4 regions of the Faunimonas sp. B44 genome follow, and region 2 is predicted to be linked to each of the others. Evidence: riboswitches for the same ligand, from Rfam matches in the RefSeq annotation. Region 2 holds a riboswitch; each other region holds the start of a gene.
The links. A riboswitch is a leader RNA that binds a small molecule or an ion and turns the genes downstream of it on or off. The one in region 2 is predicted to bind thiamine pyrophosphate.

Region 1 (7,323 bases), on a different contig from region 2:
CGGAAGGGATCGCAGCCGCGGTCCGTGCGTTCAGACGTCAGGCGCTGCACGCTCGGCGCCTCGCATTCCGGCATCCCGCGACCGGCGCGGTGCTGGACTTCACGAGTTCGCCGCCGGCCGACATGGCGGACCTGATCGAGCGCCTCCGCGGCATGCTCATTACACAAACGTAAGTCGGCCTCGGGTGGAAATCGCCCTATAGGGATTGGTTGCACCGGACTGGATGGGGTCCGGGCGTGCGGGCGGACCCCGCAAACGGCAGGGATTGATCATGGCCAAAGGCAGCATTCCGGTTTTCCAGTCTGGCGAAGGCGGGCTTTCGCGGTATCTCGACGAGATCCGCAAGTTCCCGATGCTGGAGCCGCAGGAAGAGTACATGCTGGCGAAGCGATACGCGGAGCATGGCGATCGCGATGCCGCGCACCGCCTCGTCACCAGCCATTTGCGCCTGGTCGCCAAGATCGCCATGGGATACCGCGGCTACGGCCTGCCGATCGGCGAGGTCATTTCCGAGGGGAACGTCGGTCTGATGCAGGCCGTGAAGCGCTTCGATCCGGACCGCGGCTTTAGGCTGGCGACCTATGCGATGTGGTGGATCCGGGCCTCGATCCAGGAATATATCCTGCGGTCCTGGAGCCTCGTGAAGATGGGCACCACGGCCAACCAGAAGCGCCTGTTCTTCAATCTCAGGAAGGCGAAGAGCCAGATCCAGGCGCTCGACGAGGGCGATCTGCGCCCGGACCAGGTGAAGCAGATCGCCGAGAAGCTCAACGTGTCGGAGGAGGAGGTGATCTCGATGAACCGCCGCCTCTCCGGCGACGCATCCCTCAACGCGCCGATCCGCGCCGGCGAGGGGGAAAGCGGCGGCGAGTGGCAGGACTGGCTCACCGACGACAGCGAGAGCCAGGAGGCGCGCCTCATCCAGGAGGACGAGCTCGATCAGCGCCGGGCCATGCTGAAGGATGCGCTCGACGTCCTCGACAACCGCGAGCGGCGCATCTTTGAGGCGCGGCGCCTGTCGGAGGATCCGCTGACGCTCGAGCAGCTCTCCGACGAGTTCGACGTGAGCCGCGAGCGCGTGCGCCAGCTCGAGGTGCGGGCCTTCGACAAGGTCCAGAAGGCGATGGTGAAGGCCGTGAAGGACCGCGAGAGGGGGCGGGCGGCACTCCTCGCCTCTCCTGCCTGAGGCGCGGCGGCTCTCGGCCGGCGAAGCGCGGTCGCCCGGTCAGAGCCCGAAGGGATAGGTATCGGGCACGCCGTGAGATGCCGGGCCGGGCAGCGGGGTGACGGCCTTCGTTTCCTCGAACCACACGAACGCGTCGAACTGCTCCGGCAGGACCGCCTCGAAATAGTGGCTCGTGCGCTCGCTCTCCGGGCGGTAAACCACACCGATCGCGCGCTCGAGCCGCGGTTCGGCAAGGCTGTCGCGGAGCGCCCGCCTCCCCTGCCCGCGCATGTCCGTGAGGCTGCGGGCGACGCCGGCCTGGCGGAACACCCGTTCGATGCTGTCGTCGCGCGCCGGGCGAACCTGCATGATCTCCATTCGTCCGCCCCAGTCGGAAGCGGCCGCCACCGTGCCGCGGTCGGTGCCGAAGCCGACGAGCGCCGCATCCTCGCCGAATGCCGTGCGGCAGAGCTCGCCGATGTTGAACTCGCCCTGCCAGCCCATGGCCGTCGCCGCGGCGTTGCCGATGTGGGAGTTGTGCGCCCAGACCACGGCCTTGGCGCCCGCTCCGCGGCGCGCCAGCAGCCGGCGCAGCGTCTCGAACATGTGCCGGTCGCGCAGGTTCCAGGACTCCGATGAGCCGCGGTACATGATCCGGTAGTACTGCTCGGCGGCACGCACGATGCGCGCGTTCTGGGCCGCGTCGAAGAAGTCTTCGCCGTCCTGCGCGCCATAGTCCAGGCGACGTGCGAGCAGCGCCTCGAGCTGGCTCACGATCGCGTCTTCGCAGGTGTCCTTCCGGCCATAGAGCACGTCGCGGCCGTAATGCGCCGGCTCCGCCTGCCAAGGCGTCAGGCAGCCGTAGCGCTTGCGCGCGAGCCGTGCCGCCTCCGGATCGACGCCGTCGAGGTAGCCGATCACCGCGTCGATCGACCCGCCGAGGCTGTAGACGTCGAGGCCGCGAAACTCGACGCGCGCCCCGGCCGGCTTGCCGTCATTGTGCCGGCGGAGCCAGTCCACGAACTCGCGCACCTCGGCGTTCCGCCACATCCAGGTCGGGAAGCGCGTGAACGCCTCCTCGCCGGAGGGCCGCGCGGATTGGTGCCTGACGTAGCGGTCGATCCGCGCCGCATCCGGCCAGTCCGCCTCCACGGCGACGATGTCGAAGCCGTGCTTGCTGATCAGCCGGCGGGTGATCGCCGCACGGGCGCGGTAGAACTCCGAGGTGCCGTGCGTCGCCTCCCCGAGGAGCACGACCCTGGCGTCGCCGAAGGCATCGAACTGCTCGCCGAACTCGTCGCTACGCTCCGGCGCAGGCAGGCTCCTGGAGGCCTCCCTCACCGCGCGGGCCAGGTTTTCCGCCTCGCGGGCGGCCGCGTGGCGGCCCGTCACGAGATCGCCCATGCCGCCTCCTCGGCCGCGCGCGACTGGCATTCGGTGGGGCGCACGAGAATTCCCCCACTCTTCCAAACCCGGAATCAACACGCCGCCTGCGTCAGGGTTCCGAGACGGAGACGGTGCCGCCCCTCCCTCGGTCCGCCGCTCAGCGTCCCGGCGCTGCGGGCGCCTTCGGCTTGGCCGGATTCTTCGTCGCGACGAAGACGCCGGCAAGGATCAGCCCCGCTCCGACCGCATGGAAGAGCGCCGGGCGTTCGCCGAGGAGAAGGATTGCGAGGGCCGTGCCGAAGAGCGGGACCAGGTGGAAGAATGGGCCGGCCCGGTTCGCACCGATCAGTTCGACGCCGCGATTGAAGAACAAATAGGCCGCCACCGAGGGAAAGAGGATCACGTAGAGGACTGCCAGCGCGGACGCGGGGGTGATGACGACCGTGCGGCCCTGCGCCACGACCTCGTACAGGGAAAACGGGAAAAGCAGCACCGAGCCGATCCCGATCGTGACCGTGACGAAGGTGAGTGCGCCGACGACCGGCCGTTTCCTCAGGAGCGCCGAATAGAACGCGTAGACGGTCATGGCCGCGACGACCATGACGTCGCCCACGTTGAACGCGAGATGCCGAACGCGGCCGAGATCGCCTTCGGTCACGATGACCAGCACGCCCATGAGGGACGTCAGGATGCCGGCGATCTGCTTGCCGGTGAGCCGGTCGCGGAAGAGCAGGAAGGTCCAGACCCCGATGAGGAGCGGCGCCGTCGACTGCATCAGGCTCGCGTTCATCGCGGTCGTGTGCTGCAGGCTCCAATAGAGGAGCGTGTTGAACACGGTAATGCCGGCGAAGGAGACGAGCACGAGATACGGCAGGTGATGCCGAAGCGTCTGCCAATCCCGCCTGATCTGGCCCACGGCGAGGGGCAGAAGCAGCACGAAGGCTCCCAGCCAGCGCGTGCCGGCAAGCGTCGCCGGCGGAATCGAGCCGGCCAGAAACCGGCCGACCACGGCGTTCCCCGCCCAGAACAGCGAGGTGACGGTGAGGAGGAGATAGGGCTGGTGCCAGGCCCAGGCGAAAAAGCGTGTCACCGCGTGCGGTAAGCACGGCCCGCGGGGCCTGTAAACCCCGCTATGCGCTTGCGCCTTGCCCTCGGCCGGCCAACCCGCTACTGCGCTTCCATCCGAGGGGTGCGCGGCTTCCGCCGCGCTGAGACGGCCGACGGCCGAACCCTTTGAACCTGATCCGGGTCATGCCGGCGAAGGGACGGGATCAAGCGTCCGCTTCGCCATCGATGGAGCGCGGACGTGTGGAGAGCAGCCGAGACGGGCCTGCGAATCGGTGCGGTCGCCGCGCTCCTGCTCCTGTGGGAAGCTGCCGTCCGCCTCCTCTCCGTGCCCGCTTTCGTCCTGCCGCCGCCGTCCCGCATCGCGGCCGCCTTTGCGGCCGAGCCCGGCTATTTCTTGGCGCACGCGTCGACGACGGGCTGGGAGATCGTGGCCGGGATGGCGATCGGGGTCGGGCTCGGCGCCGCGTCTGCCGTTCTCCTCGCGCTGTCGCCGCGGCTGGAACGGCTGGTCGGCCCGATGCTGGTGGTGAGCCAGGCGCTGCCGGTCTTCGCGATCGCCCCGCTCCTCGTCATCTGGTTCGGCTTCGGCCTCGCCTCCAAGGTCGCGATGGCGGGCCTCATCATCTTCTTCCCCGTGGCGACCGCCTTCGCGGACGGACTGCGCCGGACCGACCCCGATCTTCTCGACCTCGCGCGCCTCAATGGCGCCGGGCGCATCGCGACGCTCTGGAAGCTGCGGATTCCTGCAGCGCTGCCGGCGCTTGGGTCCGGGCTGCGGATCGCGGCGGGCGTTGCGCCGATCGGCGCCGTCGTCGGCGAATGGGTCGGCGCCTCGGCCGGCCTCGGCTTCATCATGCTCCAGGCGAACGCGCGCATGCAGACCGATCGCGTCTTCGTCGCCCTCGTTCTCCTCGCCGTCATGGCGATCCTGCTTCGCGCCGCCGTGGACGGGCTGGTGAGACGGCAGCTCGCCTGGGTGCCAGGGGAAGGTTCCAACCGCTGAAGGAAGCACCGCAATGAGAATTCTCGCCGCCGCGCTCATCGCCGGCATCGCGTCGATCCAGAACGCGGGCGCGGCCGACAGGCTGACCGTCCTGCTCGACTGGTTCGTCAATCCCGATCACGCCCCGCTCGTCGTCGCGGCCGAGAAGGGGTACTTCGCCGACAGGGGACTGGACGTCGAGCTCGTTCCGCCGGCCGATCCGAGCGCGCCGCCCCGGCTCGTCGCCGCGCGCCAGGGTGACATCGCAATCACCTACCAGCCGAACCTCTATCTCCAGCGCGAGCAGGACCTGCCGATCGTCAGGATCGGTACGCTCGTCGCCACCCCGCTCAACGCGCTCGTCGTGCTCGCCGACGGGCCGGTGAAGGCGCTCGCGGACCTGAAGGACAAGACGATCGGCTATTCGGTTGCCGGTTTCGAGGAGGTGCTGCTCGAGGCGATGCTCGCGGAAGCCGGCGTCGGGATGCAGGACGTCAAGCTGGTCAACGTGAACTTCGCGCTCTCGCCCGCACTCATCGCCGGGCGCGTCGATGCGGTGATCGGCGCTTTCCGCAACTTCGAGCTGACGCAGCTGCGGCTGGAGGGCCATGAGGGCACCGCGTTCTACCCGGAGGAATCAGGCGTCCCGGCGTATGACGAACTGATCTACGTGGCCCATCGCGACAGCCTCGGCGACGATCGGCTGAAGCGGTTCATCGAGGCGGTCGAGCAGGCGACCCTCTATCTCACGAACCATCCGGAGGAAGGGCTGGAGATCTTCCTCGGAGCCCATCCCGATCTCGGGGACGAGCTCAACCGGCGCGCCTATGCCGACACGCTGCCGCGCTTCTCGCGAAGCCCGGCAGCGCTCGACCGGATGCGCTACGCCCGCTTCGCCACGTTCCTCGCGGAGCGGGGTCTGATCGAGGAGGCGCGCCCGGTCGACGAGTACGCCGTCGCGCTGGAGTGACCTGGCGCGGGATCGACCCTGCGTCGAGATCAGTCCCAGGCCCGCATGACCGTCTCGAACAGGCGGTCGCCGGCAATCCCCTTCTCGAAGGTGAGCAGGGCACGCTTGCCGTCCGTGAAGAGGAGCGGCATGTCGAACCAGGAGCCGTCGCGCATCAGCGCCACGTTCCGGTTGATCTGCTCCTCCTCGTCGGAGAGCGCGATCCAGAACAGTGTGTCCGTGACCGGCACCGCGGCGCCGGCGAGCGGCTGGCCGCGGGCCTGCTCGTTCGGCTTCAGCACCAGCGCCGGCACCCGCTCGATCGCCGTTTCCGACAGGTCGCCCTCGAAGGCGATCTCCACCATGTGGCTCGCCGGCAGGCCCTGGTCCGTGTTCTTCGAGATGGTCAGCGTGACGGTCGCGTCGCGATCGGGGATGCGCATGATGCCGCGGATCGCAGGCAGGCCGTCGGGCCGGTCGACCTGTTCCCAGGTGGTCTGGCCCTGCGCGGCCTGGCCGGACTGCTCGCCCTCGCCCTGCTCGTAGAAGATCGCGCGCTGCGCCACGATGCTCTGGCCGGGGGCAGGCGCCGGCGCAGTCTCCGGCGCAGGTGCCGGGATCGCCTCCGCCTCCGGTTCGGCGGGCACCGGCGTAGTATCCGGCGCGCCGTCGTCCGGCATCGGCACGGGCTGATCCGGCGTGAGCTCGGGCGGCGCGGCGGGGTCGGGCTCGACCTGCGCAACCTCCCCTTGCCCTTCAGGCGCGGGGTCAGCGGCAGGCGGCGCATCGGCGGCCTCGCCTTCGGCCGGTGCGGCGGCGCCGGCGCCGCCGTTGATCAGCCGCTCGCTGTTCTTGCCGCCGGTTGCCGGCGCCGCCTCCGGCTCCGGCCCTTCCGCAAGCTCGGTCGCAGGCTGTTCGGATCCGAACAGGGCGGCCAACGTATCGCGCTGCGTATAGGCGAGTACGCCCGCGCCGATCAGGACGAGCGCAACCAGCACCGCCATGATCATCGCAGGCGCACGCGAGTGACGCTCCGGATAGCGCTCCGCTGCCTGTTCAGGTTCGCCGTCAGCGGCAGCCTCAGCGGCCGGTTCGGACGCGATGGGCGCGTTCCGAGCATCCGCTTCCGGTGTGCCCTCTGCGGCGGCGACCGTGGCCGTCCCGACTGGCGGACGAACGGCCTGGCCGGGCGCGCCCCGCCGCCGCTCCGCATCGGCGGCGGTCGATTCGCGAACATGCGGCGCGGCTGCCGGCGCTCCGGCCGGATCGGCCGGCGCAGGCCGGCCCGCGTACGCGACGTCTCCGGCAGGCTCCCCGCCCGGCACAGCCGCAAAGTCCGCCTCGACCTCTTCGATCGAATGTTCGAGCTGCGCGCGCTGAGCCTCCTCGTGCTCCGGCGCCAGGGGCGGGTCCAGGTTGCTCAACTGGCGCGCGAGGGCGCTCCGCGCCCGGTCGTAGACCGCCTGCCGCGTCTCCGGCGACTGGTCGGGCAGAGCGGCCAGAGACCGCCTCAGGATGGACGTGTAGTCCGGCATGGCGTTTCCGTGCTGATTCCGGATGCCCCTCTCAGGGACTAATCCTGAAATGGATCGCGAACAAGAATCGTGTCGTCCCGTTCCGGGCTGGTCGACAGAAGAGCGACGGGCGCCTCGATCAACTCTTCGATATGGCGGACGTATTTGACGGCCTGCGCCGGCAGGTCGGCCCAGCTGCGCGCACCGGCCGTCGACCCGTCCCAGCCTTCCATTTCCTCGTAGACGGGCACCACCTCCG
Region 2 (7,323 bases):
CCGGCGGCGCAGAGCTGGCCGAGCACCGCCTGCCCTTCCCCGCGCACATGCTCGCTGTAATGGATCGGCGCCTCCTTCGGGATGCCCTCGAGCAGCGTCCGCAGGCGCTGCTTTCGCTCCACGAGCGGTTTGGCGCAGAGATCCTCCCCGGCCTCGACGAGGAGATCGAAGGCGAAGAAGGCGATCGGCCCGCTTTCCTTCAGCGCCGCCTGCAGCGTGGAGAAATCGGTACGCCCGTCCGGCGCGAATGCGACGATCTCGCCGTCGACGAGGGCGCCGCTCAGGCCGAGCGTCGCGAAGGCGCGCGCCACCGGGCGGAAGCGGTCGGTCCAGTCGAGCCCGTTGCGGGTGTAGCAGCGCACCTCGGCACCGTCGGCCGCGACGAGCGCGCGGTAGCCGTCGTATTTCAGCTCGTGCAGCCAGTCACCCCCGTCCGGCGGCTCGGATACGAGCGTCGCGAGCTCGGGCGGGCGGAACGGCGGCAGCCCGACCGGCTTGCGCTTGCGCGCGCGCCGGACGGGAGGCGCCTTCGCCTCGGGCTGCTCATTCCTGTCGGAGTGCCAGACGGCGGAATCGCCGGTGGCGATCTCGTCCATGCTGCGCCCCGTCGTGACGCTGGTGACGTGCTCGGAGAGGAGCGGATCGGCCTCATCGGCGGTCTCGTCGCGCTCCTTGATGAGGAGCCAGTTCTCGCGCTTCTCGCCCGCGCGCGGCCTGAGGCGGATGAGCGCCCAGCCGCCCTTCAGCCGCTCTCCGTGAAGGTTGAAGTGGAGCTTGCCCTCGGCGAGGCCTTCCCGGGGATCGTGGAGCGGCTCCCAGGTGCCGCGGTCCCACAGCATGACCGTGCCGCCGCCATACTCGCCCTTCGGGATGGTGCCTTCGAAGCCGCCATATTCGAGCGGGTGGTCCTCGGTGCGGACCGCCAGCCGCTTCTCCGACGGGTCGAGGCTCGGGCCTTTGGTGACGGCCCAGCTCTTGAGGACGCCGTCGAGCTCGAGCCGGAAGTCGTAATGGAGCCGGGTCGCGGCGTGCTTCTGCACGACGAAGCTGAAGCCCTCGCCGGCCTTCACCTCGCCCTTCGGCTCGGCGGTGCGCGCGAAGTCGCGCTTGCGGTTGTACTCGATCAGCGCCTCGGACGTCTTCGCGCGCGCCATGCGTCAGGCCGACTTGCGCGCCTTCTCGGTCGCGCCGGCCGCGGCAGACCGGCTGCGCGCGGGGGTCTTCTTCGGCTCGTCCGAGGACTTCGAGGCCGCGCCCTTGGCCGGCGCGCTCTTGGCCGTGCCCTTGGGACGGCTGCCCGCCTTGGCGGCCGGGGCCGCAGCGCCGCCCTTCCCGCCGGAGGCGCCAGCCCCTTCGAGGCTCTGCTTCAGCGCGGCCATCAGGTCGATGACGTTGCCGCCGGTCCGGACCGGCTCGGCATCCGGCACCGCCGCCCGCTTGCCGCCCTTGCTCTTCAGGCGCTCGTCGATGAGGGCGCGCAGCGCCTTGGTGTAGTTGTCCTTGAAGGCCGCGGCGTCGAAAGGCGCCGTCTTCCTGTCGATCAGCTGCCGGGCGACCGCGAGGAGATCCTCGTCCGCCCGTTCGCCGCTGATGCCGGAGAAGAAGCTGTCGGACTTCCGGATCTCCTCCTCGTAGTGGAGCGTCTCGAGCAGGAGCCCGGTGCCGCACGGCTTGAGCGCGGCGAGGTACTCCTTGCCGCGCAGCGCCAGCTGGCCGATCCCGACCTTCTCGGATTCCCGCAAGGCGTCGCGGACGACGCGGAAGGCGTCCTCCGCCAGCTCGTCCTGCGGCACGACGAAATAGGGCTTGTCGAAATAGAGCGGCTCGATCTCGCAGGCGCCGACGAACTGCGTCAGCTCCAGCGTCTTGCGCGTCTCCAGCCTGACGTCGTCGATGTCGTCTTCGGTGAGGAGGACGTACTGCCCCTTCTCGTATTCGAAGCCCTTGAGGATCTCGCCGGTGTCGACGGGACCGATCCCCGGCACCACCTTCTCGTATTTCACCGGCTTGCCGCTCGGCTCGTGGATCTGGCGGAACGCGATCTTCGCGGTCGATTTCGTGGCGGTGTAGAGCTCGACGGGAATGGAGACGAGCGAGAGGCGGATGTGGCCTTTCCAGATCGGCCGGGCGGCGGGCATCGGTTACTCACGTGCAAGGCTGAACGATGATGCTAACGCGCGCCCGCCGCAGCCGTTCCGATGCCGGCTATAGTTCCGCCGTGCGCGGCGATGCGCGAACCGCAGCCCCGGTCGCGCATTTCGGGCATGGCGGCGCTCGCGCCGCGGACAGGGCGAGGCTCGCATGCAGGGGCGCCGCGGCGACATCCGGATCGGCATTTCCGGCTGGACCTACCGGCCCTGGCGCGGCGTGTTCTACCCGCCCGGCCTGCCGCAGAAGCAGGAGCTCGCCTTCGCCGCCCGCACCTTCAACTCGATCGAGATCAACGGCACCTTCTACGGCCTCCAGAAACCCGACTGCTTCGCGCGCTGGGCGGCGGAGACGCCGGACGATTTCGTCTTCTCGCTCAAGGGGCCCCGCTTCATCACGCATGTGAAGCGGCTGCTCGAAGCCGAAGCCCCGCTTGCGAATTTCCTCGCCTCCGGCGTCCTCAGTCTCGGGCACAAGCTCGGGCCGCTGCTCTGGCAGCTGTCGCCGAACTTCGGCTACGACCGGGAGCGGATCGAGAGCTTCCTGCGCCTCCTGCCGCGCGACACGAGCGAGGCGGAGGCCTTCGCGCGGCAGCATCACGATCATCGCGTCGCGGGCCGGACGTGGCTGGAGCCGGCGCCGACCCGGCCGCTCCGGCATGCGCTGGAGATCCGCCATGCCGACTTCGCGAGCGAGGACTTCATAGCCCTCCTCAGGGTGCAGGGCGTCGCGCTCGTCGTCTCCGACGCGGTGACCTGGCCGCGGCTCATGGATGTCACGGCCGACTTCGTCTACTGCCGGCTGCACGGCTCCGAGGTCCTCTATGCGAGCGGCTATGACGGGCCGGCGCTCGACCTCTGGGCGGAGCGGGCGATCGCCTGGGCGGAGGGCGGCGAAGTCCCGACCAACGAACGCGCCAGCGCTTCGCCGCCAACCGGCCTGCCCAGCCGGGACGTCTACGTCTATTTCGACAACGACGCGAAGGTGCGGGCCCCGTTCGACGCCAAGGGCCTGATGGAGCGGGTCGGGGTCGCGCCGCGTGCGGTGCTGCGGGTGGAAACAGGACCCGGCCGGAGCCTCAGTCGATCCTGACGCGAGCGGCGAGCGTCGGCCGGTCGATCGCATAGAGCGCGTCGAGGAGAAGCATCTGCAGCGAGCCGGGCCCCGCCGCCTTCTCGGCTGCCATCTCGCCGGCCACGCCGAGCACGGCGAGCGCGTGCAACGTCGCCGCGAACGGGTCGCGGACTGCAGCCAGGAAGGCGCCGACGAGCGCGGTCGCGGTGCAGCCGAGCCCCGTCACGCGCGCCATCATGGCGTGGCCGTTGTGGACCGCTCGGCGCTCGTGTCCGAAGATCACGTAGTCGCTCCGCCCCGTCACCGCGACGACCGCATGCGTCGCTTCGGTGAGCAGGGCGGCGGCGGGGAGGCTCTCCTCCGCTTCCAGCGTGGCGTCCACGCCCTTCGTCACGCCGGCGAGGCCGGCGAGGACCTGCACTTCCGACGCATTGCCGCGAATCACGTCAGGGTTGAGCGCGCTCAGCCCCGCGGCAGTGGTGTCGCGGTAGGCCGTCGCCCCCACGCCGGCCGGATCGAGGACCCAGGGCTTGCCGGCGGCGGTCGCCTTTCGGGCGGCGAGCCGCATCGCGGCGGTCCAGGGCGGCGACAGCGTGCCGATATTGACGACGACCGCTCCCGTGGCGGCGACGAGATCCTCGATCTCCTCGCAGGCATGCGCCATGATCGGCGAAGCGCCGAGCGCCAGCAGGGCGTTGGCCGTGTTGTTCATGACCACGAAGTTGGTGATATTCAGGACCAGCGGTCGCTGCGACCGCACCTGACGAACGGAATCCCAGATGGCGTCGATCATCGCGGCAGTCCTTACGCTGGTATGGCCCAGATCAAGTTCACGGGTGTCATCTCAGCCCGCCCGCCGGCGAGCACCCCGCGCCGGGGAGAAGGCTATCTGCAGCGGATACCATGTCAACCTCTACGTGTGTCGGGGTTGGTCGGCCTGCGCAATGGTCGCAGGCGCCGCGTTTCTCGCCGCGAGCGCAGAGGCTCAGCCCTCGGGAAGCCCGCCAGCAGACGTCGCGAACCCGCCCGGACTGCCTGCGATCGGGAAGTGGATGATCGATCCGCAGGGCACGCCCGCCCACTGGCTGGGGGAGATCTACGACGGGAAGGCGCTGCGGGAACCCATCAACGTCGTCATCGTCGACCGCGCGGCGAAATCGGCGGACGACGCCAAGACGCGCCTGATCGGCGCCGCGGCTCTCGCCGGCTATCCGCTTCGCGAGGGTCACTCGGCAGGCTACCGCGCCTGGATCGGGGACGCCTATCACGGCCAGATCCCGACGGAGCGGGACCATGCCTTCTCCAACGAGCCCTTCATCGTCGACAACAATCACGGCCGCATCTTCGGTCCGTTCCCGGCCGGCGGGGCGTTCGTCTTCACCGCCGCCTTCAGCCGCGAGAACGTCGATCCGATCGCCTGGCCCGCCCACCGCTTCGCCTCCTTCGTGCGGGCAAGGGACGATTTCGCGGCCAGGCTCGCCGCCACGGACTTCTATCGCGGCGGCGATCCGGTCCCGCTGGAGAACGCGATCCTCGACGATCCGGCGGTGATGACCGGCGATCACGACGGAATGGCCGCACTCCTCGATTCGGAATGAACGGCAGGCCAGCCGGTCCAACGGTCGCATTGCCGTACGCTGCGGGATCATCGTAGAAAGAAGCATAGCCCCTGCATCTTTCGATCGCCATGACCACGATCCCGATTGCCCCCGCGCCGACTTCGCCCGAGCCGAGACACGAGGCCCTCGACGAGGACCTGATCGCGCGCGTGGTCCACACCTTCTACGGCCGGGTGCGGGCGGACGAACGGCTCGGCCCCATCTTCGCCGCCGGGATCGGCGACCGCTGGGACGATCACCTGCCGAAGATGTGCGCCTTCTGGTCCTCCGTCATGATGCAGACCGGCCGCTACAAGGGCCGCCCGGTGCCCGCCCATGCCAGGCTCGAGGGCGTCACGCCGCGCGATTTCGCGCTCTGGCTCGGCCTCTTCAAGCGCACCGTGGACGAGCTCTGCCCGCCGGCCGTCGCGGACAGCTTCATGGAGAAGGCGGTGCGGATCGCGCAGAGCCTGCAGCTCGCAATGTTCTTCGATCCGGCCGACATCGCGCCGGCCCGTCCGGTCGCCGGCGGAGGCCGGTAGGGCGGCGCGCCGCTCGAACCGTCAGGCGACCTTCTTCGCGCCGCCGGAGGATGCGGCCTCGCCCGTTCCGTCGCTGAGCGCCGCGGCCACGGCGTCGTCGACGCGCTCCAGCCAGACGAATTCCAGCTTCGCCCGGGCCTGTTCAGGTATCTCCTCGTAGTCGCGCCGGTTGCGGGCGGGCAGCATGACCCGTGTCAGCCCCGCGCGTGCCGCCGCGACCACCTTCTCCTTGATGCCGCCGACGGGAAGCACGAGGCCGCGCAGGCTGATCTCCCCGGTCATCGCCGTGTCGCTCCGCACCGTGCGCCCGGAGAGGAGCGAGGCCAGCGCCGTGAACATGGCGACGCCCGCGCTCGGCCCGTCCTTGGGCGTCGCCCCGGCCGGCACGTGGATGTGGATGTCGCTGTCGGCGAAGAGCTTCGGGTCGACCCCGAACGATTCGGCGCGGCTCTTCACCAGGCTGAGCGCGGCCTGGGCGCTCTCCCGCATCACCTCGCCGAGCTGGCCGGTGAGGATCAGCCGCCCGCTGCCGGGTATCCGCGTCGCCTCGATGAACAGGATGTCGCCGCCGACCGGCGTCCAGGCGAGGCCGGTGGCGACGCCGGGAACGCTCGTCCGCATCGCCACCTCGTTTTCGAAGCGGAGCGGCCCGAGCACGGCCGCCAGGTCGTCCGCGCCGATGCGGACGGCGGCAGCGCTCCCCTCCGCGATGCGGACGGCGGCATGGCGGAGCGCCTTGCCGATCTCGCGCTCGAGATTCCGGACCCCGGCCTCGCGCGTATAGTGCTGGACGATCGCCCTCAGCGCCTCCTCGTCGATCTCCGCCTGCGCGGCCGCGAGCCCGTTCGCCTCGAGCTGCCGGGGGACGAGGTAGCGCCGGGCGATCTGCATCTTCTCGTCGTCGGTGTAGCCGGCGAGGCTGATCACCTCCATTCGGTCGCGCAGCGGCCCCGGAATGGTGTCGAGCATGTTCGCCGTCGCGATGAAGACGACGCGGCTGAGGTCGAACGGCACGGCGAGGTAATTGTCGCGGAAGGTGGCGTTCTGCTCCGGGTCGAGCACCTCCAGCATCGCCGCCGAAGGATCGCCGTGAATGCCGGCGCCGAGCTTGTCGATCTCGTCGAGCATCATCACGCAGTTCCGCGCCCCGGCCTTGCGGATGGCCTGGATGATGTTGCCGGGCAAGGCGCCGATATAGGTGCGGCGATGGCCGCGGATCTCGGCCTCGTCGTGAACGCCGCCGAGGCTGACGCGGACGAACTTCCGGCCCATGGCCCTCGCGATCGACTGGCCGAGCGAGGTCTTGCCGACGCCGGGCGGCCCGACGAAGCAGAGGATCGGCGCCTTGCCCTGGGGGGCGAGCTTGCGCACGGCAAGGTACTCGACGATGCGGCGCTTGATCGTGTCGAGACCGAAATGGTCCTCGTCGAGGATGCGCCGCGCCTCGGCGATCTCGATCGGCGGCTCGTCGGGAATCGTCCAGGGCAGCTCGATCAGCCAGTCGAGATAGGTGCGGATCATGCCGTACTCGCCGGCGGCCTCGGGCATGCGCTCCAGGCGTCGAAGCTCCTTGCGGGCCTGCTCCTCCACCTCCTGCGGCATGCCTGCCTTCGCGATCGCCTCGCTCAGCTCGGCGATCTCCTCGGCCTTGCCCTCGCCCTCCCCGAGCTGGCGCTGGATCGCCGCCATCTGCTCGCGGAGCAGCACCTCGCGCTGCCGCTCGTCGAGAGCGGCCTTGGTCTGCTGGCCGATCTCGCGCGACAGGCGGAGCACCTCGATCCGGTGCGTCAGGAGCCGCGCGACCTTCTCCATCCGCGCCTCGAGGTCGACGGTCTCCAGGATCTCCTGCTTCTCGTCGGGCCTGGCGTCCATGTAGGCGGCCGTGACGTCGGCGAGCGCGCCGGGCGCGGCGATGGCGCGCACCGCCTGCGCCATTTCGGGAGGCGCCTGCGGCAGGAGCT
Region 3 (7,323 bases), on a different contig from region 2:
GCTCCTCCCGGAATCGAGCTTCTCATCACGCCACGGCCATGCCGGCCGGACAACCGCCGGCCGGTCACGTTGCATTGAACGCCGCGGCGGGTATCTGGAGCGGAGGCAGCCCGATTCCAGCCGGGACAGGCGCGAGGCCCCGCCATGATCAGGATCACCGGCACGCTCGCCATCGACGAAAGCGAGATCGCCGAGCAGTTCGTCCGCGCGTCCGGGCCGGGCGGCCAGAACGTCAACAAGGTCTCGACCGCGGTCGAGCTCCGCTTCGACGCGCGCCGGTCGCCGAACCTGCCGGAGCCGGTGCGGCTGCGGCTCGAGCGGCTGGCCGGATCGCGCCTCACCAAAGACGGCGTGATCGTGCTCTTCGCCGACCGCTTCCGCAGCCAGGAGCGGAACCGCGCCGACGCGCTGGAGCGGCTCGTCGCGCTGATCCGCAAGGCGGCCGAGCAGCCGAAGAAGCGCAAGCCGACGCGGCCGACCGCCGCTGCACGGCGCAAGCGACTCACGGCCAAGAAGGAGCGCGGCGAGATCAAGCGACTGCGCAGCACGCGCCCGCCTTCTGACTGAGCGCTGCCTCGCCGTCGAACAGCCGATGGCCTTTCCCGCGGCCCGAGAGTAGAAGCCGCGCCATGCCGGACACGATGGCGAAGAGCATGGGCGCGCGGAGCGCGTGGGCCCGGGAGGTGCGCGCGACCCTTTCGCTCGCCTGGCCGATCATCCTCACCAACCTCGCCCAGACCGGCATGACGGCGACCGACGTCGTGCTGATGGGCTGGCTCGGGCCGCGCTACCTCGCCGCCGGCGCGCTCGCCTCCAACCTCTATTTCGCCTTCCTGATCTTCGGGATCGGGCTCCTCGGCGCCACCTCGGCGATGGTCGCGCGCGAGATCGGGCGGCGCTTCAATTCGGTCCGCGACGTGCGGCGCACGGTGCGGCAGGGGCTGTGGAGCGCGATCGCCATCACGCTGCCGGTCTGGGTCGTGCTGTGGAACGCCGAGACGATCCTCGTCGACGTGCTCGGGCAGGACCCGGCGCTCGCCCAGCAATCGGCCGCCTACATGCGCGCGCTGCAATGGTCGATGCTGCCCTTCCTCGGCTACATCGTGCTGCGCAGCTTCGTGGCGGCGCTGGAGCGGCCGGTCTGGGCGCTCCTCGTCGGCGCGGTCACCATCGTCGTCAACGCGCTCGCCGACTGGGTGCTGATGTTCGGGGCGCTCGGCTTCCCGCGGCTGGAGCTGGTCGGCGCGGGGCTCGCCACGACGCTCTGCAGCACGCTGATGTTCCTCGGGCTCGCGCTCATCGTCTCGGTCGACCGCCGGTTCCGGCGCTACCACGTCTTCGGCCGCTTCTGGCGGCCGGACTGGCCGCGCTTCCGCGCCTTCTGGCGGCTCGGCCTGCCGATCGGGGCGACCATCCTGTTCGAGGTCTCGATCTTCAACGCGGCGGTGTTCCTGATGGGCCTGATCGGGCCGGCGAGCCTCGCCGCGCATTCGATCGCGATCCAGCTCGCCTCGCTCGCCTTCATGGTGCCGATGGGCTTCGGGCAGGCGGCGACGGTGCGGGTCGGCCGGGCGTTCGGCGCCGGCGACCGGCAGGCGATCGCGCGCTCCGGCTGGACCGCCTACGCGCTCGGCGTCGGCTTCATGACCATGACGGCGATCGTCATGGTCGGCGCGCCGGAGCTGCTGATCTCGGCCTTCCTCGACATCGGCGACCCGGGCAATGCGGAGGTCGTCGCGCTGGCGGCGACGTTCCTCGCCTATGCCGCGCTGTTCCAGGTCGCCGACGGGGCGCAGGCGGTCGGCTCGGGCATGCTGCGCGGCCTGCACGACACGCGCGTGCCGATGCTCTTCGCGCTGTTCGGCTATTGGGGCGTCGGCCTGCCGTTCGGGGCGCTGCTCGGCTTCCGCTTCGGGCTCGAGGGCGTCGGCATCTGGATCGGGCTCGCGAGCGCCTTGATCCTGGTCGCGATCCTGATGACCGGGCGGTGGATCGCGCGCGAGCGGCTGGGGCTTGTCGGCGCGTCCGCGGCGGAGGCGCGGCGCGAAGCCCGGGCGTGAGGCTCAGCGGTAGGGCTCGAGCTCGGGATGGACGGCCGCGTCGAGGAGCCGGTCCGGCCGGTCGGCGGCGACCACCCGCCCGTCGGCGACGAAGGCCATCAGCTCGGCGATCGGGACGACGTCCTCCGGCGTGTGGATCGACATCACCACCGTCAGGCCGCGCTCGCGGCGGACCGCGTCCACGAGCGCGATCATGTCGGCGCGAAGGGCGGGATCGAGCGCGGCGAAGGGCTCGTCGAGGAGCATCAGGGGTCGGTCGCGGACGAGCGCGCGGGCGAGCGCCACGCGCTGGCGCTGGCCGCCGGAGAGCTCGCCGGGGCGCCTCCGCTGCATGCCGGCGAGGCCGACCCGCTCGAGCGCCCCGGCGATGCGGGCGCGGTCCTCCGCCTTCAGCCGCAGGTCGGGCCTGATGCCGAGGCCGACATTCTCCTCCGCCGTGAGGTGCGGGAAGAGGTTGTGATCCTGGAAGAGGATGGAGAGCGGGCGCTCGGCCGGGGCAAGCCCGATCAGGTAGCGCCCGCCGAAGCGCAGCGTGCCGGTCGGCCGCTCGCCGAAGCCGGCGACGGCGTGGAGGAGCGTGGTCTTGCCGCCGCCCGAGGGGCCGATCAGCGCGCAGAGCGCGCCGGCCGGGACCAGGAGGTCGTAGCGGGCGCTGAACTCCGGATAGTCGAGCCTCAGATCAGCGATTTCAAGCAAGCGCGTCCCCGGACCAGCGTTGCGCGGCAAGAAAGATCGCGAGCACGAGCGAGGCAAGGAGGAGCGACACGGAGGCCGCCGCCTCCATGCGGTAGGCGCCCATCAGCTGGTGGAGGAGGAGCGGCAGCGTCAGGAGATTGCCCGAGCCGAAGAAGGCGGCGACGCCGAGATCGCCGAGCGAGAGCGCGCTCGATATGCCGAGCGCGACGAGGAACGGCCGGCGCAGCAGCGGCCAGTCGACGATCCTGATGCGCGCGGCGCCGGCGATGCCGAGGCTGTCGGCGAGGCGGCCGTAGCGCTCGGCCGAGAGCGCGAGCGGCGGCTCGACCTGGCGGAGCGCGAAGGGCAGCGCCATCAGGGCGTTCACGAGGACGATGAGCGGCAGCGCGAAGGCGAACGGGTTCACGACCGGCCGGAGCGCCACGAACAGCCCGGCCGAGAGGGCGACCGGCGGGATGGCGAGCGCGGCGAGGCCGACGAGGCCGATCGCGTCGGCGGCCCGGTCGCCGCGCGCACCGCCGCGCAGCCTGCGGGCAAGATCGGCGAGCGCGACGGCGAAGAGCGTCGCGAGCAGCCCGGCCGGCACGGCGATCGCGACGCTGGTGACGAGCGCGAGCGCCGTCTCCCCCGGCGCGAGGCTCGAGAGACCTGCGACTCCCGAGACGAGGATCGCGGCGAGCGGCGGCAGGACGAGCGCCGCCCCGAGCGCGAGCACGAGCCCGTCCAGGGCCTTGAGCGCCGGGATGCCGGTATCCGGCCGCTCGGCGGGGAGCGCCGCGCCCGGCATTTCCGGCGGCCGGCGCGCCGCCGCGAGCACCGGCACCGCGATGGCGAGGCAGATCGCGATCTGGATCGCGGCGAGCAGCCCGGCGCGCCCGAGATCGGCCTCGAAGCGCACCGCCTCGTAGATCGCCACCTCCAGCGTGGAGGCGCGCGGGCCGCCGCCGAGCGCCAGGACGATGGCGAAGCTCGTGAAGCAGAGCAGGAAGATCAGGAGCCCGAGCGCCGGCGCCTCCCGGAAGAGGACCGGCCGGTCGACGATCCTGAACACGGCCCCGGCCGGCATGCCGAGCTGGGCGGCGAGTCGCCAGTGCTCGGCGGGCACCGCCGAGAGGCTGCCGAGGAAGATGCGGGCCGCGAGCGGGGCGTTGAAGAAGACGTGCGCGACGAGGATGCCGGGCAAGCCGTAGAGCCACGACCCGTACTCGAAGCCGAGGAAGCGCGCGGCCGTGCCTGCCCAGCCGGAGCGGCCGAGCACCGCCACGATGCCGAAGACGGCGACGATCGCCGGCAGCACGGTGGCGAGGTTGAGCGCCGCCACGAAGAGGTCGCGGCCCGGGAAGCGGGCCCGGCGCGCGAGCGCCAGCGCGAGCGCCGCGCCGAGAAGCAGCGACAGCACTGTCGAGAGCGCCGCCTGGCCGACGCTGAAGGCGAGGACGCGGCCGACATAGCGCCAGGGCAGGTCCGCGCTCTCCGGGCCCGCGGCCGCGGCGAGCCCGCCGAGCGCCGCCGCGACGATCCCGAAGACGAGGACGAGGACGACGACGCCCGGCAGCCGGCCCATGGCGCGCCTAGCGGCTCATCGCGTCGAGCCATTCGTCGACGAAGGGGCGGCGATGCTCGCGGACCTCTTCCGGCGTCATCAGCAGGGATTTCTCCGGCGCGGGGAGGTCGGCGAAGGAGGCCGGCAGCCCGCCCTCCGGCTCGACCGCCGGATACATCCAGTTGCCCTCGGGGATCGCCGACTGGAACGGGTTGGAGAGCATGAAGCGGAGGAAGCCGCGGGCGAGATCCGGGTTCTTCGACGCGGCGGTCGCGGCGGCGACCTCGACCTGCATGTAGTGCCCTTCGGGGAAGATCGCCGCCCGGTACTTCGTCTCGTTCTCCGCGCCGATGTGGTAGGCGGGCGAGGTCGAATAGCTCAGCACCATGTCAGCCTCCCCCTTCAGGAACAGGCCGTAGGCCTCCGACCAGCCCTTGGTCACGGTGACGATCCGCGGCGCGAGCTTCCGCCAGACGCCGGCGGCCTCCTCGCCGTAGAGCGAGCGGACCCACAGGAGCAGGCCGAGCCCCGGCGCGGAAGTGCGCGGGTCCTGGACGACGAGCGTCGGGCCGTCCTCGGCCTCCACGAGGTCGCGGAAGCTCGCGGGCGGGGCGGCGAGCCTGGTGGAATCGTAGACGAAGGCGTGCCAGCCCCAGTCGAACGGCACGAAGGTGTCGTCGCTCCACGGAACCGGCAGGTCGAGCGCGGCGAGGTCGACCTCGTGGGGCGCGAAGAGGCCGGTCGCGCGCGCTTCCGCGACGAGGTTCTGGTCGAGCCCGAGCACGACGTCTGCGCGGGTGCCGGACCCTTCGAGCTTCAGCCGGGACAGGAGCGTGCCGGCGTCGTCGCTCGCCACCCAGTCCAGCGTGCAGCCGCACTCCGCCTCGAAGCGCTCCTTGATCGTGGCGCCCGGCCCGTATTTCCCGGCGAACGAGGTGTAGGTGTAGACGGTCAGGCGCGGCTTCGCCTGCGCCGCAGCCTGGCCTGCGCCGAGCGCGAGTGCGGCCATCGCCGCGCTGGCCAGCCGCAGCCAGCCGATTCCCCGGAAAACCTTCATGACGCTGCTCCTCGCCTGCGCGTGGTCCCGGGTCGGGCGCGGCAGGGTGCGGGGCGGGAGCCGTCGGCTCTCGGCATCTCATCCCTCCGCCGGCATGACCCGGATCAGGTTCGACGGGTTGGCTCATGCCTCTCAGCCCGGACGGGCACCCCGCGAGACGGCGCGCACGCTAGTGCGGGCGGGGCGAAGGCGCAAGCGCTCGTCCGGCCGGGCGATTGTCGCCGACGCGCCGCCGTCGTAGGCAATGGGGAGGTGGAGCGGGGGGAGCAGATCGTGGCGGTGTCACTCCTGATCGGGGGCGCGCTCGTGGTCGCGACGATCGTGATCCATTACGAGGTGCTGCGGCTCATATCCGTGGCGCTTCCCCAAATGAGGCTCCCGCTCCGCCTGCGCATCCTCGTCGTGGTGCTCGGCTGCTTCGCGGCGCATACCATCGAGGTCTGGGCCTACGCCGCCGGCTACCTCCTGCTCGACCGCGTCGGCCTCGGATCGCTCCACGGCAACCTGGAGCTCCATTTCGCCGACTACCTCTATTTCTCGGTGACGTCCTATTCGACCCTCGGCTTCGGCGACATCTACCCGGCCGGCGCGCTCCGCCTCATCTCGGGCATCGAGGCGCTGAACGGCCTGTTCCTCATCGGCTGGTCGACCTCCTTCACCTATCTCGCCATGGAGCGCCTGTGGCCGCTCCACACCCGGGCGCGGAGCCACACAGACCGGCGCGAGTAGAACCCTCCGCCGGGAGCGGCGGCGGCAGCTCTCGATCCCGTTTGACCATCGCGCCGCGGGCTGCCATTCGACGGCGGTCAGACGGATCGTGGATGGCCGACGTAATCTTTCACGAAATGGCGTGGCTGCTGCTCGGCGCCGCAGCCATCGGGATGCTCGGGGCGGCGCTCCGCCAGCCGGTGATCGTCAGCTTCATCGCCGTCGGGCTGCTGGCGGCCGCGCTCTTCGACAACAGCGCCGAGACCGCAGGCCAGATCCGCTTCCTCGCCGAGCTCGGCGTGGCGCTCCTGCTCTTCCTGGTCGGCCTGAAGCTCGACTTCCGCCTGGTCAGGACGCTCGGCCCGGTGTCGCTCGCGACCGGGCTCGGGCAGGTCCTCTTCACCTCGGTGATCGGGTTCGGCATCGGGCTCGCGCTCGGCCTCGACGCCGTCACCAGCCTCTACGTCGCGGTCGCGCTCACCTTCTCCTCCACGATCATCATCGTGAAGCTGCTCAGCGACAAGCGCGAGCTCGAGACGCTGCACGGCCGCATCGCGCTCGGCTTCCTGATCGTGCAGGACATCGTAGTCGTGATCACGATGGTGGTCCTCTCCACTCTCGGGATCGGCGAGGGCGAACATGGCGGCGCCGGCTCGCTCTGGCAGGTCCTCGCCGCGCTCGTCGCCGCGATCGTCGTCCTGATCCTGTTCGTGCGCTACGCGGCGGACGGTTTGATGGGCCGGCTCGCACGCACGCCGGAACTGCTCGTCATCTTCGCGATCGGCTGGGCGGCCGCCGCGGCCGCGCTCGGCGACACGGTCGGGCTCGGCAAGGAGATCGGCGGGCTCATTGCGGGCGTGTCGCTCGGCTCGACGCCCTATCGCGACATGATCTCCGCCCGGCTCGCCGGGCTCCGGGAATTCCTGCTCCTCTTCTTCTTCGTCTCGATCGGCGCGTCCTTCGACCTCTCCGGCCTCGGGCAGGATCTCGGGCGGGCGATCGTCTTCTCGCTGTTCGTGCTGATCGGGAACCCGCTGATCGTCATGGTGATCATGTCGGCGATGGGGTACCGGCTCCGCACCGGGTTCCTGGCCGGTCTGACGGTCGCGCAGATTTCCGAGTTCTCGCTCATCTTCATGGCGATGGGTCTCAGCCTCGGCCATGTCGAGCCGTCCGCCGTCGGCCTCGTCACCCTGGTCGGCCTGGTGACGATCGCGATCTCCGTCTACATGATCACCTATTCGCACCAGCTCTACGAA
Region 4 (7,323 bases), on a different contig from region 2:
GCGTGCGCCTCGTCTGGACGGCGGCAGATGTCGCCGATCTCGGCTCGATGCCGTGCGAAGCGACGGGGCCGGCCAAGCCGAGCGGGCCGACGGACAAGCCGCCCTTCCCGGTCCTGTGCGGCGACCTCGTCCGGCATGTCGGCGACGCGATCGCCTTCGTCGTGGCCGACGATCCGCTGACGGCGCGCGACGCCGCCGAGGCGATCGGGGTCGACTACGACCCGCTGCCGGCGGTCACCGGCTCGGTCGCGGCGCTCGCGCCCGGCGCGCCGCTCGTCTGGCCCGAGCGCGGCACCAACGTCGCCTTCGAATACGAGCGCGGCGACGCCAGGGCAACGGCCGAAGCCTTCGCGAAAGCGGCGCACGTCGCGGAGCTGACGCTCGTGAACAACAGGCTCGTCTGCAACTACCTCGAGCCGCGGGCCGTGGTGGCGGAGTACGACGAAGCGCGCGACCGCTACGTGCTCACAATCCCCACCCAGGGCGTGCACAACATGCGCACGTCGCTCGCGAGCGTGCTCAAGGTGCCGCACGAGAGCATCCGGGTGCTCACGCCCGACGTCGGCGGCGCCTTCGGGGTGAAGGCCGTGCCCTATCGCGAGTACGCGCTTGCCGCCAAGGCCGCGAAGGCGCTCCGCCGCCCGGTCAAGTGGGTGTCGGATCGCAACGAGCATTTCCTCGCGGACGCGCAGGGGCGCGACCATGTCACGACGGCTGCGCTCGCACTCGACGCCACGGGGCGGATCATTGCGATGCGGATCAGGCTCCTCGCCGACATGGGGGCCTACCTGTCCCGATTCGGGCCGCTGATTCCCTGGCTCGGGCTCACGATGGCGCCCGGCGTCTACGACTTCCAGACGCTGCACATCACCTGCACCTGCGTCTTCACCAACACCGTGCCGACCGACGCCTATCGGGGTGCGGGCCGTCCGGAGGCCACGTACGTGATCGAGCGGCTGATCGATCACGCGGCGCGCGTCGTCGGCCTGTCGCCGGTGGAGATCAGGCGCCGCAACTTCATCCGCCCCGAGCAGATGCCGTACCGGACGCGGACGGGCCGGACATACGATACCGGGGATTTCGACGGCCACCTGACGCGGGCGCTCGAGGCCGCGGACTACGACGGCTTCGAGCGGCGGCTGGAGGAGAGCAGGGCGCGCGGGCGCATCCGCGGCATCGGGCTCTCCACCTATATCGAGGCCTGCGCCTTCGCCGGTTCCGAGCCGGCGCGCGCGGAGCTCGGGCCCGACGGCGTGGTGAGCCTCCACATCGGAACGCAGACCAACGGGCAGGGGCACGCCACCGCCTATGCCCAGTTTCTCGCCGAGCCTCTCGGCCTCGACTACGACGCGATCCGGGTCGTCCAGGGCGACAGCGACGACCTGCCGAGCGGCGGCGGCACGGGCGGCTCGCGCTCGATCCCGATCGGGGTTCCCTCCGTCGACCTCGCAGCGCGCGCTCTGGCGAAGCAGATCAGGGAGCTCGCCGCCGACCAGCTCGAGGCTTCGCCGGCCGACATCGAGCTCGCCGGCGGCCGGGCGGTGATCGCCGGCACGGATCGCAGCGTGTCGCTCGCCGAGCTGGCGCAGAAGGCGAGCGACCCGGCCAGGCTCGTCGCCACCGGCCAGTTCAAGAGCGAGGACGCCACTTTCCCGAACGGGACGCATGTCTGCGAGGTGGAGATCGACCCGGAAACCGGCGAGACGCACATCCTCGCCTATACCGTCGTGGACGATTTCGGCGCGACCGTGAACCCGATGCTGCTCGCCGGCCAGATCCACGGCGGCGTCGTGCAGGGCGTCGGCCAGGCGCTTCTGGAGCGCACCGTCTATGATGCCGACGGGCAGCTCGTGACCGCCTCGCTCAACGATTATGCGATGCCGCGGGCATGGGACATGCCGTTCCTTCATTTCGAGACGCGCAACGTCCCCTCGAAGAACAACCCGATGGGGATCAAGGGCGCCGGCGAGGCGGGGACGGTCGGCTCCTGCCCGGCGGTGATGAACGCCGTCGTCGACGCGCTTCACCGCGCCTACGGCATCGATCACATCGACATGCCGGCCACGCCGCAGCGGCTGTGGGAGGCGATCAGGTCCGCAAAGGCTTGAGCAGGCGAAGGAACATGCCTTCGGCTCGGTCGTTCTCCGGGGCATGCCGCAGACCGACGCCGCCATCAGCACCGGGATCGAGCGCCTCGCCCGGGCAGGCTATGCCGCGCGCGGAACCGTTTACCTGATCATCGGCTTCTTCACGATCCTCGCGGCGCTCGGCGGCTCCGAGGCCAAGGACAGCGAAGACGCGCTCGCCGCGGTCCTCGGCGCTCCCTTCGGTACGATCCTGGTCTGGGCGATGGTGATCGGCCTCTTCGGCCATGCCGGATGGCGGGTGATACAGGCCGTCAAGGACCCCGACCATCACGGCAAGGGGGCCAAGGGGATTGCCGTTCGCGCCGGACTGCTCGGGAGCGGGGTCGTGAATTTCGCGCTGGCGATGTTCGCCCTCGGCCTGGTCTCCCGCTGGGGCAGCTCCGGCGGCGACAATGGCGACCCGACCGGCGGCTGGATCGCGGCGGTGTTCGACGCGGGCCTCGGCTGGCTGGTCGTCTGGGCCGTCGCGGCCATTCTGCTCGCGGTCGCCGGCGCCCATTTCTGGAAGGCGGCGACGGCCGGCTTCGAGAAACACATGCGCTGTCCGCCCGACATCGGGCGCTGGGTCCGACCGCTGTCGCAGGCGGGCCTCTTCGCGCGCGGCGCGGTGTTCCTGATCCTCGCCATCCTGATCGTCACCGGCGGATTCGCCTACAGCCCCGAGAACCAGCCGGGCCTGAAGGATGCGCTCGCTGCCGTGCAGGGCCTCGCCTTCGGCTGGGCGATCCTGCTCGCGATGGGGATCGGCTTCCTCGCCTTCGCGGTCTACAGCTTCGCCGAGGCTCGCTATCGCCGGATCGATCCCGGCTGACCCCCGGTCCGGGCTGGAGCCCTGCGAATCGCGCATGGCGGAGCCGCGCATCGGCGACCGGTCCGCATGCGCGGCCGGCCCGACTCCATGCTAGGCACCGGACGATGAGCCCCGCCTACGGAATCGTCCTCAAGATCGCCTCGACCCTGCTCTTCACCCTGATGCTCGTCTGCATCAAGGCGACGGCGGGGCGCGTGCCGGAAGGCGAGGTCGTGTTCTTCCGCTCGGCCTTCGCGCTCATCCCGATCGTGGCGATGCTCGTCTGGCGGGGCGAGTTCCTGGTTGCGCTGAGGACCGACAAACCGATGGTCCATGCGGGCCGCGGCCTCGTCGGCGTCGCCAGCATGGGGCTGTGGTTCGCCGCGATCCAGCGCCTGCCGCTGCCGGAGGCGTTGGCCATCAACTATGCCGCGCCGCTCTTCATCGTCGTGCTCGGGGCGCTCGTGCTGCACGAGACGGTGCGTGCCTATCGCTGGAGCGCCGTCATCGTCGGCTTCGCCGGCATTCTGGTCATCCTGTGGCCACAGCTCGGGCTCCTCGGCGCCGGCGCCGTCGCCGATACCGCGCTCCTCGGCGCCGTGCTGGCGCTCGTCTCCACGGTGCTGTCGGCAATCACCGGCATCTTCGTGCGCAGCCTCACCCACACCGAGCGGACCGGCACGATCGTCTTCTATTTCACCGTGACTTCGAGCGTCGCCGGGCTGGCGACCCTGCCGTTCGGCTGGGTCGTGCCGGACCCCACCGACGCGGCGCTCCTCATCGCCTCGGGCCTCTTCGGCGGCATCGGCCAGATCCTCATGACCTCGGCCTACCGGCACGCCGACGCCTCCACGATCGCGCCCTTCGAATACGTCTCGATGATCTGGGGGCTGGCGCTCGGCTATCTCGTCTTCTCGGAGCTGCCGGGCCCTTCGCTCTTCATCGGCGGGCCGATCGTCATCGCGTCCGGCATCTTCATCATCCTGCGCGAGCGGCAGCTCCGGATCAGCCGGGAGCGGCAGCGCAAGGCGCAGCTGCCGCAAGGCTGAGGGTCAGAACGCCTTGAAGGTGATGATGGTTTTGGTGTCCTGGATGCCGGAGATCGGGTGCACCTTCTCGTTCACGAAATGGCCGATGTCCTCGCCGGGATTGACGTAGAACTTGGCGAGAAGGTCGTAGTCGCCGGCCGTCGAATAGATCTCCGAGGCGATCTCCGCGTCCGCGAGCTCGGTCGCGACCTGGTAGGATTTGCCGAGCTGGCATTTGATCATGACGAAGAAGGGGGTCATGCGGGCCTCCGGATTCGGCCGGAGTGAAGCGGATCGGGGCGTCCGCCGCAAGCGCCGCTCGCCGCAGGAACGGGTTGCGCGGCGCCCGCCTGCCGATTATGTCCTGGGAAGCTTGGCTCAGGGGGTGCCGCTGCGGCGGCTGAGAGGCGACACGCCAACCCCTCGAACCTGATCCGGTTAACACCGGCGGAGGGATGGGCACGATGGACGACAGACACCCTCATTTTGCCGTCGCAGGACTTCGGGGCCTCTGATGCTCGCCCCTGCGCCGTCGCCCGCGCCGGTTTTCGGCGCCGTCCGGGCGCGCCGTCCGCGCGTCCACTGCCTCACCAACTCCGTCGCGCAGGCCTTCACCGCGAACGTGCTGCTCGCGATCGGCGCCGTGCCATCCATGTCGACCGATCCGGCCGAGATTGGCCCCTTCGTGGCGAGCAGCGACGCGCTCCTCGTCAATCTCGGCATGCTGACCGGATCGTCGCGCCAGGCGATCGAGCGCGCCGTCGCCGCGGCCGAGGCATCAAGCAGGCGCTGGGTGCTGGACCCGGTCTTCGCCGACCGCTCGCCGGAGCGCGCCGCATTCGCGCGCGTGCTGCTGGCGCGCGGCCCGTCAGCCCTCCGCCTCAACGAAGGCGAGGCCGCGGCGATCGGGGAGGCGGCGCTCGCGGAGGCCGAGGCGCGCGGCACCGTCGTGGCGGTGTCCGGCGCCGTCGACCTCCTGCGCGGCGCAGGCCGGCGCGCGACGGTGGAGACCGGGCACCCCCTCATGGCGGAGGTGACGGCGATGGGCTGCGCCCTCGGCGCGGTCGCCGCGGCCTGCCTCGCCGTCGAAGCGGATGCCTTCGCCGCCATCGCCGCTGCGCTCGACGGCTTCGGCGAAGCGGGCGCGCGCGCCGGCGCGGAGGCTGCCGGCCCGGGCAGCTTCGTGCCGCTCTTCCTCGACGAACTGCACGGCCTCGGCAGGCCGGCCGACCACCAAGGACATCCAGGATGAACCCAGTCGACCTGACGCTCTACGGCATTCTCGACCCCGCCCGCAGCCGCGGACGCCCGCTGCCGGACCTCGCCCGCGCGGCGGTCTCCGGCGGCGCGACCCTCCTGCAGTACCGCGACAAGACCGGCTCGACGCGGCAGATGGTCGACGCGGTGCGTGCCATCCGCGCTGCCGTCGCGGGGAGCGGCGTGCCGCTCCTCGTGAACGACCGCGTCGACGTCGCGCTGGCCGCGGGCGCCGAGGGCGTGCATGTCGGGCAGGACGACATGGCGGCCGGCGATGCGCGCCGGCTGCTTGGGCCGCAGGCGCTGATCGGGCTGAGCGTCAAGACGGAGGCGGAGGCGACCGGCTCCCCGCTCGACGAGATCGACTATGTCTGCGTCGGCGGCGTGTTCGAGACGCAGTCGAAGGACAATCCGGGCGCGGTCGGCGTGGCCGGATGGCGGGCGCTCGCGGCCATCCTGCGCCGCCGGCGGCCGGGCCTGCCGGTCGGCGCCATCGCGGGCATCGACGAGACGAATGCGGCGGCGATCGTCGCAGCCGGCGCCGAGGGCGTCGCGGTCATCTCAGCGCTCTTCATGGCGGACGAGGTGGAGGCGGCGGCCGCACGGCTCCGGCGCATCGTGGAGGACGCGCGCGGCGCGTCGGGGGCAGCCGCATGACGGCGATCGCGGTCACCATTGCAGGCTCGGATTCCGGCGGCGGCGCCGGCATCCAGGCCGACCTGAAGACCTTCTCCGCGCTCGGCGTCTACGGCGCGAGCGTGATCGCGGCGCTCACCGCCCAGAACACGCGGACGGTGACGGGCGTCCACGACGTGCCGCCGGCTTTCGTGCGCGCGCAGATGGACGCCGTCTACGGCGACCTCGCCGTCGGCGCGACGAAGATCGGCATGCTCTCCAACCCGGCGGTGATCGAAGCCGTCGCCGGCGGCCTCGACGCATGGGACACGGGCCCGGTCGTACTCGACCCGGTGATGGTCACGACGAGCGGCGCGAAGCTCATCGCCGACGAGGCCGTCGAGGTCCTGGCGCACACGCTCTTCACGCGCGCGCTCCTCGTCACGCCGAACCTGCACGAGGCGGCCCGGCTGCTGGACGAGCCGGTGGCGGACGGCAAGGCGGCGATGGAGCGGCAGGCCGACGCGCTGCTGGCGCAGGGCGCCCGCGGCGTCCTCCTCAAGGGCGGCCACGGCGAGGGGCCGACGGCGGCCGACCTCCTGGTCACGCCGGAGCTTCGCCGCTGGTTCGAGGCGCCGCGGCTCGACACGCCGAACACGCACGGGACCGGCTGCACGCTCTCTTCCGCGATCGCCGCCGGACTCGCCCGCGGCCTCGACCTCGAAGGCTCCGTGGCAGCCGCCAAAGCCTATCTCCACGCCGCGATCGCGGCCTCCGACACGCTCACGATCGGGTCCGGCCACGGTCCCGTCCACCATTTCCACGCCATCTGGAGCCGCTGATGACTTCCATCACACGACGCACGCTGATTGCCGGCGGGAGCGCCGCCGGCGCCGCCGCGCTCGCCGCACCGGCGCTTGCGCAGGCGCGCATCGAATGGCGCATGGTGACGTCCTGGCCGAAGAACCTGCCGGGCCCCGGCATGACGGCGGAGCGCCTCGCGCGCCGCATCGGCGAGATGAGCGACGGCCGGCTGACGGTCAGGGTCCATGCCGCCGGCGAGATCGTGTCGGGCCTCGAGGTGCTCGACGCCGTGCGCGGCGGGGCCGCCGATGCCGGCCACACCGCCTCCTTCTACTGGCAGGGCAAGCACCCGGCGACGGTGTTCTTCACCACCATGCCCTTCGGGCTGACGCCGACCGAGCACATGGCCTGGATCGAGCATGGCGGCGGCCAGGCGCTCTGGGACGAGCTCTATGCCGGCTTCGAGGTGAAGCCGTTCATGGCCGGCAATCCCGGCTTCAACATGGGCGGCTGGTTCGTGCGCCCGATCAGGACCCTCGACGACGTCCGCGGGCTGCGGCTTCGCGTCGCCGGCACGGGCGGGGAGGTCTACCGCCGGCTCGGCGCGACGCCGGTGACGACGCCGGTGGCCGAGATCCTGCCGGCGCTCCAGTCGGGCATGATCGACGGCGCGGAATTCCTC

Region 1: it holds a riboswitch for thiamine pyrophosphate, as region 2 does, so the genes downstream of both, ACUN0C_RS17395 (ABC transporter permease) here and thiM (hydroxyethylthiazole kinase) in region 2, are expected to answer to the same signal.
Region 3: it holds a riboswitch for thiamine pyrophosphate, as region 2 does, so the genes downstream of both, thiB (thiamine ABC transporter substrate binding subunit) here and thiM (hydroxyethylthiazole kinase) in region 2, are expected to answer to the same signal.
Region 4: it holds a riboswitch for thiamine pyrophosphate, as region 2 does, so the genes downstream of both, ACUN0C_RS09660 (hydroxyethylthiazole kinase) here and thiM (hydroxyethylthiazole kinase) in region 2, are expected to answer to the same signal.

The regions. Positions count from the first base shown of each region.
Region 1 covers NZ_JBQYEX010000014.1:61,947-69,269, reverse strand. The annotation lists gene ACUN0C_RS17415 (RluA family pseudouridine synthase) at 1-173, shown strand, start outside; gene rpoH (RNA polymerase sigma factor RpoH) at 272-1,186, shown strand; gene ACUN0C_RS17405 (erythromycin esterase family protein) at 1,226-2,569, opposite strand; gene ACUN0C_RS17400 (DMT family transporter) at 2,709-3,641, opposite strand; TPP riboswitch at 3,727-3,834, shown strand; gene ACUN0C_RS17395 (ABC transporter permease) at 3,858-4,622, shown strand; gene ACUN0C_RS17390 (ABC transporter substrate-binding protein) at 4,636-5,571, shown strand; gene ACUN0C_RS17385 (hypothetical protein) at 5,601-7,085, opposite strand; gene ACUN0C_RS17380 (adenylosuccinate synthase) at 7,124-7,323, opposite strand, start outside.
Region 2 covers NZ_JBQYEX010000007.1:18,586-25,908, forward strand. The annotation lists gene ligD (DNA ligase D) at 1-1,154, opposite strand, end outside; gene ku (non-homologous end joining protein Ku) at 1,158-2,138, opposite strand; gene ACUN0C_RS13400 (DUF72 domain-containing protein) at 2,302-3,240, shown strand; gene thiM (hydroxyethylthiazole kinase) at 3,227-4,015, opposite strand; TPP riboswitch at 4,006-4,103, opposite strand; gene ACUN0C_RS13410 (hypothetical protein) at 4,275-4,820, shown strand; gene ACUN0C_RS13415 (group III truncated hemoglobin) at 4,910-5,362, shown strand; gene lon (endopeptidase La) at 5,384-7,323, opposite strand, start outside.
Region 3 covers NZ_JBQYEX010000001.1:130,630-137,952, reverse strand. The annotation lists gene arfB (alternative ribosome rescue aminoacyl-tRNA hydrolase ArfB) at 145-567, shown strand; gene ACUN0C_RS00670 (MATE family efflux transporter) at 630-2,060, shown strand; gene ACUN0C_RS00665 (thiamine ABC transporter ATP-binding protein) at 2,064-2,756, opposite strand; gene ACUN0C_RS00660 (thiamine/thiamine pyrophosphate ABC transporter permease ThiP) at 2,749-4,320, opposite strand; gene thiB (thiamine ABC transporter substrate binding subunit) at 4,328-5,356, opposite strand; TPP riboswitch at 5,421-5,519, opposite strand; gene ACUN0C_RS00650 (potassium channel family protein) at 5,630-6,085, shown strand; gene ACUN0C_RS00645 (cation:proton antiporter) at 6,178-7,323, shown strand, end outside.
Region 4 covers NZ_JBQYEX010000004.1:162,527-169,849, reverse strand. The annotation lists gene ACUN0C_RS09680 (xanthine dehydrogenase family protein molybdopterin-binding subunit) at 1-2,108, shown strand, start outside; gene ACUN0C_RS09675 (DUF1206 domain-containing protein) at 2,152-2,958, shown strand; gene ACUN0C_RS09670 (DMT family transporter) at 3,063-3,986, shown strand; gene ACUN0C_RS09665 (Lrp/AsnC ligand binding domain-containing protein) at 3,990-4,226, opposite strand; TPP riboswitch at 4,337-4,438, shown strand; gene ACUN0C_RS09660 (hydroxyethylthiazole kinase) at 4,480-5,217, shown strand; gene thiE (thiamine phosphate synthase) at 5,214-5,879, shown strand; gene thiD (bifunctional hydroxymethylpyrimidine kinase/phosphomethylpyrimidine kinase) at 5,876-6,679, shown strand; gene ACUN0C_RS09645 (TRAP transporter substrate-binding protein) at 6,679-7,323, shown strand, end outside.